DNA from 3 places in the Pseudanabaena sp. CCNP1317 genome. Region 1 is predicted to be linked to each of the others. Evidence: predicted binding sites of a transcription regulator. Region 1 holds the regulator's gene; each other region holds the start of a gene.
The links. The regulator HrcA, encoded in region 1, represses chaperone genes, less so after heat shock. The targets are predictions, from matches to a motif close to TTAGCACTCNNNNNNNNNGAGTGCTAA.
Positions count from the first base shown of each region.

Region 2: groES (co-chaperone GroES) is a predicted target of HrcA. The motif match lies at 2,004-2,030, and genes of this name have one in related genera.
Region 3: groES (co-chaperone GroES) is a predicted target of HrcA. The motif match lies at 1,256-1,282, and genes of this name have one in related genera.

Region 1 covers NZ_JAYGIF010000055.1:12,718-16,005, reverse strand. The annotation lists gene VB775_RS10330 (ABC transporter ATP-binding protein) at 1-322, shown strand, start outside; gene VB775_RS10325 (Uma2 family endonuclease) at 326-901, opposite strand; gene hrcA (heat-inducible transcriptional repressor HrcA) at 1,029-2,093, opposite strand; gene VB775_RS10315 (protein phosphatase 2C domain-containing protein) at 2,738-3,288, shown strand, end outside.
Region 2 covers NZ_JAYGIF010000071.1:1,335-4,622, reverse strand. The annotation lists gene groL (chaperonin GroEL) at 1-1,442, opposite strand, end outside; gene groES (co-chaperone GroES) at 1,598-1,909, opposite strand; gene VB775_RS15020 (SAM-dependent methyltransferase) at 2,568-3,288, shown strand, end outside.
Region 3 covers NZ_JAYGIF010000009.1:7,106-10,393, reverse strand. The annotation lists gene VB775_RS05070 (hypothetical protein) at 94-699, shown strand; gene VB775_RS05065 (PetM family cytochrome b6-f complex subunit 7) at 1,059-1,169, shown strand; gene groES (co-chaperone GroES) at 1,331-1,642, shown strand; gene groL (chaperonin GroEL) at 1,813-3,288, shown strand, end outside.

The DNA.
Region 1 (3,288 bases):
TATTAATGAATTGCCACTTAGAGAAATTGGTAGCGATCGCTCTTTCACTCTTGGATTTCGTCCTGAAGATTTACAACCCGCAACGTCAGCAGATGCACATCTTGAGGGAACTGTGGAACTAGTGGAAGCTCTTGGATCAGAAACAATCGTCTTGTTGAAACTTCAAGATAGCGAATTAAGAGCGCGAGTTTCGGCAGATATTGGCTTAGAGCATCATTGGCAAATTGGCGATCGCAGTTTCTGGCGATTTGATCTAAATAAACTTTATGCTTTTGATTCTAAATCTGGCGTTACTTTGCATCATCCTTACAACAAAATTTAGCTTTTACCAAATAGAAGTTAGCTCTAACACAAAGTCAGGTAAAACTGTTTCACCAGAAAGCGTAATTGGTGATTGGAGAACTTCGACAGATTGTCCAATGCGATAAATTTCTACTTGGCGATCGCGCCGATTAATTAGCCAACCGAGTCTTGCGCCATTGTCTTGATATTCTTGCATTTTGGCTTGGACAGTAGACAAACTATCGGTTCTCGACATTAACTCAATTACAAAGTCTGGACAAATTGGTGCAAATTTAGATTGCTGTTCTGGAGTCAGGGCATCCCATCTTTCTTTTAAGATCCAACAAGCATCAGGCGATCGCATTGCACCACTAGGCAATATAAAACCTGCGGAAGAACCAAACGCGACACCTAACTTTTTGAGACGATTCCAAATCACCAAGTCCGCACTAATCTCAATGCTACGCATTCCTGTGTCACTACCTTCGGGAGCCATGATTGTAATATCTCCTTGAGCGCTGCGCTCGAATCTTAGATCGCGATTTTTTTGGCAGAGTTGAAAAAACTTTTCATCTGTTAATTCAAATATTGGCTCTAGGCTGATAGTTAGGGCGTTCATAACGAATATTTGCCTCTTGCTGCTAGGTATGGCAGATCCCAATTTTCATTATGACAGAATTATTACAACGACCCAATAAGCGATCGCTTGCTAATCAACAGGAAACTGCCTTCACATGATCCATTGGCTACCATTTACTAATTGCATCGGTTAGATGTAATGCGGCTGCCTGTACTGAGGCGATCGCCCTTGTATAACCTAAACGTGTTGGACCTAATACGCCAACTGTTCCTACGGGCTTATCATCACAGAGATAAGTACTAGAAATAAATGTACAGTTCTGAATTGGCTCAATGGATATTTCTGAACCGATTCTAATGCTGACCGAATTAGCAGAAGGAGTAGGCTGATCGACAATTAGCGCCATCAACGAAGCGCGATCAGCTTCGAGTAACTGCACAATATTTTGCACCTGTCGCAAATTAGAAAACTCAGGCTGACGTAATAGCTCAGTTAAACCACTAATAAACATCTGCCCCAAAGCCGTGCGATCGCATAGCTTCATCAGCTGTTGCAAAGATTTCTGTAACAACACCGCATATTGCTGAAACTGGCGATCAAGATCATCCCATTGCAAAGCGCTGTTTAACTCAGACCAGTTTTTATCGCGTAAATGTTCATTTAAGAAATTATTGAGAATATTTAATTCACCTTCTAAAACTTCGGACTTAGTTTCACTGGGCAAATCCATCGTTACTGAAGCCGTGTGGTAAGTATCACTAACCGCGATCGCCATCACCTTACAATGATCGACCATTACTAATTGCAAATGTCGAATTCGCATCGTTTGCATATTTGGGGCAGTAATCACCGCAATACAGCCACTTAAGGTCGCCAAGATTTGAGCTACATCCCGCATCACCCCATCCAGACTGGATTTACCGAGGCGCTCATTTTTACTAGCAAGAAATTTGTGAGTACTGTAGGTTAACTCGCTCGCAGGATCAATTAATTCATCAACATAGACTCGATAGCCAGAGTCCGAGGGGACGCGCCCCGCCGATGTGTGGGGTTGATACAACAAACCACTGCGATCGAGCATATTCATCACATTGCGGATCGTCGCAGGGCTAATATCAAAGTCATACTCTGATACCAACGCCTTAGAGCCAACTGGTTCCGCCGTTTGAATATAGTGATCGATGGTTGCCCAAAGAACTTTTTGTTCTCGATGGGTAAGTTGATGCTTCATAGGTTATGGCGCTGTAATTAATGTTGAAAAAATTATAAAAAAGGGATCTAAAAAAGGGGTAATGATAAAAACTGAAAAATAAATCAAAAAAATAAACGGAAGAAAAAAAATAAGTATTAAATTTTTACTGGTAAATTTGACTTTTAATTATTCAAAAGTCTAACTACTACAATAACCAGATTCTAAAGAAATCTGGTAACAAGTTGTACAGGCTCTTAATTTTTGTAGATTTGCTCGCCCAGAAACACTGTAAGTAGATGGGCTTAATTAATTACAAACCCAAACCCGTAAAGTTGCGTCCCGCAGGGGCGCAACTTTACGGGTTTGAGAATTTATTCTGCACAGGTACTTACAAATCCATAAAAATATTCTCTCTGTTTCGCTACAATAGCCAAATGTCTCTTGAACAAATAGGTTAAAACTTCTAACTTATAGGTAGGATATGGCTCAGCGCCTCCTATTCTTACCTTAGAAACTAGTAACTTAATTAAAAATCGTTTCATATGTGGATGGTGAAGCCACCCAACATAATAATCAAACAAATTTTTGATTAAGTTGCATACTCCTTATCTATCAATAGTTCTAAGACATCTGCGCTTTTCACTATATTCACCACATAATTTTGGCAAGCGATCAATACCTTCATGGAAAAACAAGAGCAAGCTACGGCAGTTGAGCAGCAATATCTTTGGGCCGTCGGACTGGACACCGAAGCATTTCCCCCTGAATCTCTGATTGGCGATCGCTACCGTGTCATCTCCTCGCAAATTGTTGTTGATACAGATGCGTATTCACTGCCAGAGCTACCCCTTGAATTTCAGACCTATGTGGTGTCTTATCTCAAGTTGTCACGTCTGAGCTTACATTTGCCGCGTCCTTACGGCTTATTGCTGATCGGTGAAGAGCTAAATCTTTCTGAAGTATTTTTGTTAGAAAATGTGCCAATTGATCGACAAGGCAAGCTCTGTCCGACCTTAGCCGAGGCATGGGCGGAAGCATCAGCTCTGCGGCAAATTAATCTGCTGTGGCAAGTGCTAAACCTCTGGCAACCTCTAGCTGAGCAGAACATGGCTCGTACCTTGATTGATTTCAAATTGGTACGGGTTGATGGGATGTGGGTGCGCTTGTTGGAATTGCAAGCGGATGTTGCGGCTGTGCATATTTCGCAATTAGGCGATATTTGGGTGCAATGGTT
Region 2 (3,288 bases), on a different contig from region 1:
AGGGCATCAAAGCCATGATTGAAAGGAAGTTGCTTCACTTTCTCGACGACAACCGTACCTTCTAAACCAGCGTTATCGCTGATTTGACGAAGAGGTGCGGAGAGGGAGCGAGATACGATTTCTGCACCGATCGCTTCTTCGTTCTTCAAGGTTGCTTTGAAGCCTTGCAATTCTACAGCGAGGTGCGCGAGGGTTGCACCACCACCAGGAACGATACCTTCTTCAACCGCAGCGCGAGTTGAGTTAAGTGCATCTTCGATGCGAAGTTTACGATCCTTAAGTTCGGTTTCCGTAGCAGCACCGACCTTGATTACGGCTACGCCACCAGAGAGCTTAGCAATCCGCTCTTGTAGCTTTTCTTTGTCATAGTCAGAGTCACTGAGATCCAATTCCTTGCGGATTTGAGCAACACGCTTGTCAACGTTAGCTTTGTTGGAAACGTCAGAAACAATGGTGGTTTTGTCCTTGGAAATGGTGATCTTGCGAGCAGTACCTAGCATTTCAAGGGTTGCGGCACTGAGTTCCAAACCAGTGTCTTCCGAAATTACTTGACCATCAGTAAGAACGGCAATATCTTGCAACATCGCTTTACGGCGATCTCCAAAACCAGGAGCTTTGATTGCCGCAATGTTCAGAGAACCTCTCAGCTTGTTCACAACGAGAGTTGCCAAAGCTTCACCTTCAACATCTTCAGAGATGATCACCAATGGTGCGCCAGAACGAGCTGCTTTTTCAAGGATGGGAACGAGGTCTTGAATTACATTGATCTTCTTATCAGTGATCAAGATTCTGGCATTCTCAAATTCCACCAATTGACGCTCACTATCGGTGACGAAGTAAGGAGAAATATAACCGCGATCAAGTTGCATACCTTCAACAACTTCTAATTCAGTTGTGAGGGACTTGGATTCTTCAACAGTGATTACACCATCTTTGCCAACTTTATCCATTGCTTGAGCAATCATTGCACCGACTTCTTCGTCGTTACCAGCCGAAATGGTGGCAATTTGAGCGATTTCTGCATTGGAGTCAACTGCTTTCGCCTTTTGAGCAATTACATCGACGAGGTGAGCAACTGCCTTTTCGATACCGCGACGCACGCCCACTGGGTTTGCACCTGCGGCAACGTTCTTCAATCCTTCACGAATCATTTCTTGAGCCAAAACGGTAGCGCTGGTAGTTCCGTCGCCTGCTACGTCGTTGGTTTTAGAAGCAACTTCGCGAATCAGTTGAGCGCCTGCATTTTCTAAGGGATCTTCTAATTCAATTTCTTTGGCGATGCTCACACCGTCATTGATGATTTGAGGAGCGCCATACTTCTTTTCGAGAACTACGTTACGACCTTTAGGACCAAGGGTGACGCGCACTGCATCAGCCAATGCATTGACACCACGCTCAAGGGCGCGGCGAGATTCTTCGTCAAATACTACAATTTTTGCCATTTTCTTTTAATTTATTTAGTAATTGGTAATTGGAAGGCTTTTAGCTATTGGCTCTTAGCTATTGGCTCTTAGCTTGAGAAATTTCTGTTAATTTATCAAGCTAGTGAAATAGCAATCTAAAAAAGCTAATCGCTAACAGCTAATTGCTATGAACTCTATTCAACGATCGCGAGAATATCTCTTTCAGCAAGGAGTAGATAATCTACACTGTCAATCTTGACTTCAGTGCCTGCATACTTGGAGTAAAGAACTTTATCGCCTGCTTTGACTTCTAGGGCTACACGAGTACCTTTATCATTGCGTGCGCCAAGCCCAACGGCAGTTACTTCACCGATTTGAGGCTTTTCTTGTGCTGTGTCTGGTAAGAAAATACCGCCTACGGTTTTTTCTTCTTTTGATGCTACTTTAACCAATAGGCGATCGCCTAGGGGTTGCAATGTACCAGTATTTAGGGTTATCGATGCCACTATGCCATACCTCCTTAAAATCTAATCAGAGTGGACTTTGCAAGTGATGACGTAACGTTGGTTTTAAACCTACCTTAGTCATATATTGTGTGCTTTAGCACTCTGTCTCACTGAGTGCTAATATACTGCGAAATGAGTATGGGACTAGATCGGCTTACCGTACAAGCAATACCTGTCTATGTTTTGACTCAAAATAGAGAATTCTAAACAATTCCCCAATCACACTAGCAAGTTTTATTTAAAATTCGCACAAACGAAGATTCATCACTTTTCGCTCAAACCCAAACCAAGAAAAAATTTAAAAGCGTTGCTTTGCAACGCTTTTAAATTTTTTCTTGGTTTGGGTTTGAGCGTTAATTGCTATAAAGCCCAAAAGATGAGTAGCTATATTTGTCGCCAAGTGTAATAGAAATGTGTCAACCCCCAAAACATTTACCTTTAATGAACTGTAATTACTGCCATGTTGTAACAACCACCTTTTTACGGCTACATTAATAAAATTTTAACGATTAAAAATCTCATAGGTAGCTATACTACATTACAAATCAATAGCTTAGAGAACATTTTGTTAACTGACACATCAAAAACAAAATGTTCTCAAGTTGATATCTTGCATGATTTCCTGTCTGAGTAATCTTCTAAACTGAGAGGAACCACCATGACTGCTACGAATTCTTTCCCCAACATACAATCTCATATCCCTCTTGTGGGAGATACAACCCTGAAAAGTCTGATAGCTTACAAAACGACGCGATTGATGGCAAGAGCTTTTAATGCAACCCAAATGGCAATGGCTGAAGCCTATGTTAACGGGATGGAAATACCAGATTCTGTTTTTCGATCGCTATTGCATACATCCATGCCGATTTTGTTTAAGCATTTTCCGAGCCTACTTGCTCCCTACGAATGGGTGTTACAGGAATCCGCTCTCCTCGCCGAATCTTCGCGAGAACTGATGAAGGTACAGTATGACTTACCTCAAGCCATGTTGAATAGGATGCTAGGCGATTGGCAAGTCATCTATCCCAAATACAGCACTGGTTTTTGGGAAAATGGAGCGGTGGATTTAGAAGAATCTCAAAAACATATGCTCGATCAGGTAATTGAACGGCTAGAGATTGTTGATGGTGATAATATTTTGGATTTTGGCTGTGGTTGGGGCTGTGTGCCTAATTACATCATGTCGAAGTTCCCGAACGTGCGATTTACAGGATTAAATTTGAGTCACCAGCAATGCGAGTACATGCGTAGCAAGATGCAAGATCCCTCTAGTTTCCTGAGTTCTGATCGCTTCACTCTGCATGAAGGTGATTTGAATGAAGCTCAGTTTACCGAAAAATTCGACAAGATTCTTTCCATTGGAGTCTTCTGTCATGTGG
Region 3 (3,288 bases), on a different contig from region 1:
GGATTTGCGTTAGAAGTAGGCGATCGCCTTATCATCAACGGCGAAGAAGTAACTTTCAAAGGATGGGTTGATCAATCTCAGACAGCGATCGAAGTGAAAACGATCGCTGATGATTTATCTTCAGTTAAACAGGTTCGAGCTAAAGAGATCAAAAGCCTATCGCGATCACTGGATGTTGAAGAAATTTCCACATCACAGGATGTTGCTAGTAAGTCTCATAATGACGAAGACTTTGTTCAAAAAGTAAAGTCATCATCTTCAGAATTTGGTGATCAGAGTAATGAGCCTATTAGTGACGAACCAGTTAGTGACAACAACCCAAAATCTCCAGATTCCGCTGATCACGTTGAAGTATCTGCCGAACCTGAAGAAATTATTGACCCACCCAAAGAACCTGAATACAACGCTTGGGAAGTATGGACATATCTAGAAAGACAGCGCCTAAAAACGCTCAAATTAATCAATACATTTCAAGCAGAATGGGAAGCTAATCGATTTGTGCGGGAAGCTGAACGCAGCGCTCCAAGTAATTTGCGAGTTCACTACGAGATTCGCCCAGTTTGGCTAGACGAATCTGAAATCATGGGGGATTATCAAAATACCCCAAGCTCGCATAAATCTAATAAATCTAAGGATAGTCAAGTTGAGCAGGACGATGAAGACTATGCCGATGCGATCGATGTTGAGGTGATAATTTAACGTGAGTTCGATATAGCCATTTGCGGCGTGCGAGGCACGCCGCAAATGGCGGAAAATGGTAAGAATTGCTTAGCGATTCTTACCATTTTCTGCTTTTGTCGAACTGACGATAAAGTTGCGCCCCTACGAGACGAAACTTTATCCCAATTTACGAAAGTGTGGCAACACTTTCGTAAATTGAAAACCAAACCTAGTAAGGGTTTTCAAAACATAAAATGGCGTAGCCATTTTATGTTTTGGTATTACGAGCTTGGGAAATTTATTTTGTACAAGTACTTACGCTCTGTGTATGACCTGTGTTTTACGGTAAAATTCCTAAAGCAATATAAAGCAATATTATTTATTTAAAAGAGAAAATCATGGGAGAAATTGGTAACGCAATGGTTTTATCGATGGTATTAATTCCTGTCGGTATCGCCTTCGGATACTTCTTACTAAAGCTACAAGGCGAAGAACAAGAAGAAGCCTAATATTTCAAGAAGCGGCGCTTAGCGCCGCTTCTTGTTTAATCAGTTCGGTAAACCACACTATAGCCGTTGCAACCATTTCGGTTAAATTAGCACTCAGTCACCTAGAGTGCTAAACCACTCTAGACAACAACAAGAAATGTTAGTCAACTGAGTGAATACCAATGGCAACAACGACATTAAACGTAACTACTGTAAAACCTTTAGCCGATCGCGTATTTATCAAAGTAAGCGCTAAAGAAGAAAAAACCGCAGGCGGAATTTTCTTGCCTGAAACCGCAAAAGAAAAGCCTCAAGTTGGCGAAATCGCCGCCGTAGGACCTGGCAAACTCGATGACAAAGGTGAGCGCCAAGCCCTCGAAGTTAAAGTTGGAGACAAGGTTTTGTACTCCAAGTACGCTGGCACTGATATCAAACTTGGCACAGATGAGTATGTGCTGCTAGCAGAAAAAGATATTTTAGCGATCGTTTCTTAATTAGCTGTTAGCTGTTAGCTATTAGCTGTTAGCTATTTTGGGAAAGAACATAACTTTCTAGCTAACTTGTGAATCTCTAAAAGCTAAAAGCTAAAAGCTAAAAGCTAAAAGCTAAAAGCTAAAAGCTAAATCAAAAATCACCCATTCCAAATTTAAAACACCAAAATACTATGTCTAAAAAAATAATTTACAACGAAGATGCACGTCGCGCCCTAGAGCGTGGTATGGACATCTTGGCTGAAGCCGTAGCTGTGACCCTAGGACCAAAAGGTCGTAACGTAGTTCTTGAGAAGAAATTTGGTTCTCCTCAAATCGTTAACGATGGTGTAACCATCGCTAAGGAAATTGAACTAGAAGATAACGTTGAAAATACTGGCGTAGCTTTGATTCGTCAAGCTGCTTCCAAAACTAACGATGCGGCTGGCGATGGAACTACTACTGCTACAGTTCTTGCCCATGCGATCGTTAAAGAAGGTTTGCGTAACGTTGCGGCTGGAGCTAACTCGATCGCTCTCAAGCGCGGTATCGACAAAGCAACTGCTTTCTTGGTTGGCAAAATCAAAGACCATGCTAAGCCTATTGAAGACTCTAAGGCGATCGCTCAAGTTGGAACCATTTCGGCTGGTAACGACGAAGAAGTCGGCGCAATGATCGCTCAAGCGATGGACAAAGTTGGGAAAGAAGGTGTGATTTCCCTCGAAGAAGGTAAGTCTATGTTTACCGAATTGGAAATTACTGAAGGTATGCGCTTTGATAAGGGCTATATCTCTCCTTACTTTGTCACCGATGCTGAGCGCATGGAAGCTTCCTTTGAAGAACCAGTTCTCTTGATCACCGACAAGAAAATTGCTCTAGTCCAAGAACTCGTTCCTGTACTTGAACAAGTCGCTCGCTCTGGTCGTCCTCTGATCATCATCGCTGAAGATATTGAAAAAGAAGCTCTTGCCACTCTCGTTGTGAACCGTCTGCGTGGTGTTCTTAACGTTGCAGCAATCAAGTCTCCTGGATTTGGCGATCGCCGCAAAGCGATGCTCGAAGATTTGGCGACCCTCACAGGCGCACAAGTGATTACTGAAGATGCTGGACTTCGCCTTGATGCAGTTAAACTCGATCAACTCGGTAAAGCCCGCCGCGTGATCATCACCAAAGACAGCACTACAATTGTTGCTGATGGTAATGAAGCCGCAGTTAAGACTCGCGTTGAGCAAATCCGTCGTCAAATCGAAGAAACCGAATCTTCCTACGATAAAGAGAAATTGCAAGAGCGCTTGGCTAAGCTCTCTGGTGGCGTAGCCGTAATCAAAGTCGGTGCGGCAACTGAAACTGAAATGAAGGATCGTAAGCTTCGCCTTGAAGATGCTATCAACGCAACTAAAGCTGCTGTTGAAGAAGGTATCGTTCCTGGTGGTGGTACAACCTATGTTCACCTAGCTCCTGATCTTCACACTTGGGCAACTGCTAACCTAACTGGCGAAGAACTGACTGGTGCAATCATTGTTTCTAAGGCTCTATCTGCTCCTGTTAAGCGGATTGCTGCTAATGCTGGTTTCAACGGCGCAGTAATTGCGGAGAATGTCCGTGAAAAAGACTTCAACATTGGCTTCAATGCGATGACTGGTGAATTTGAAGACATGTTTGTTGCTGGT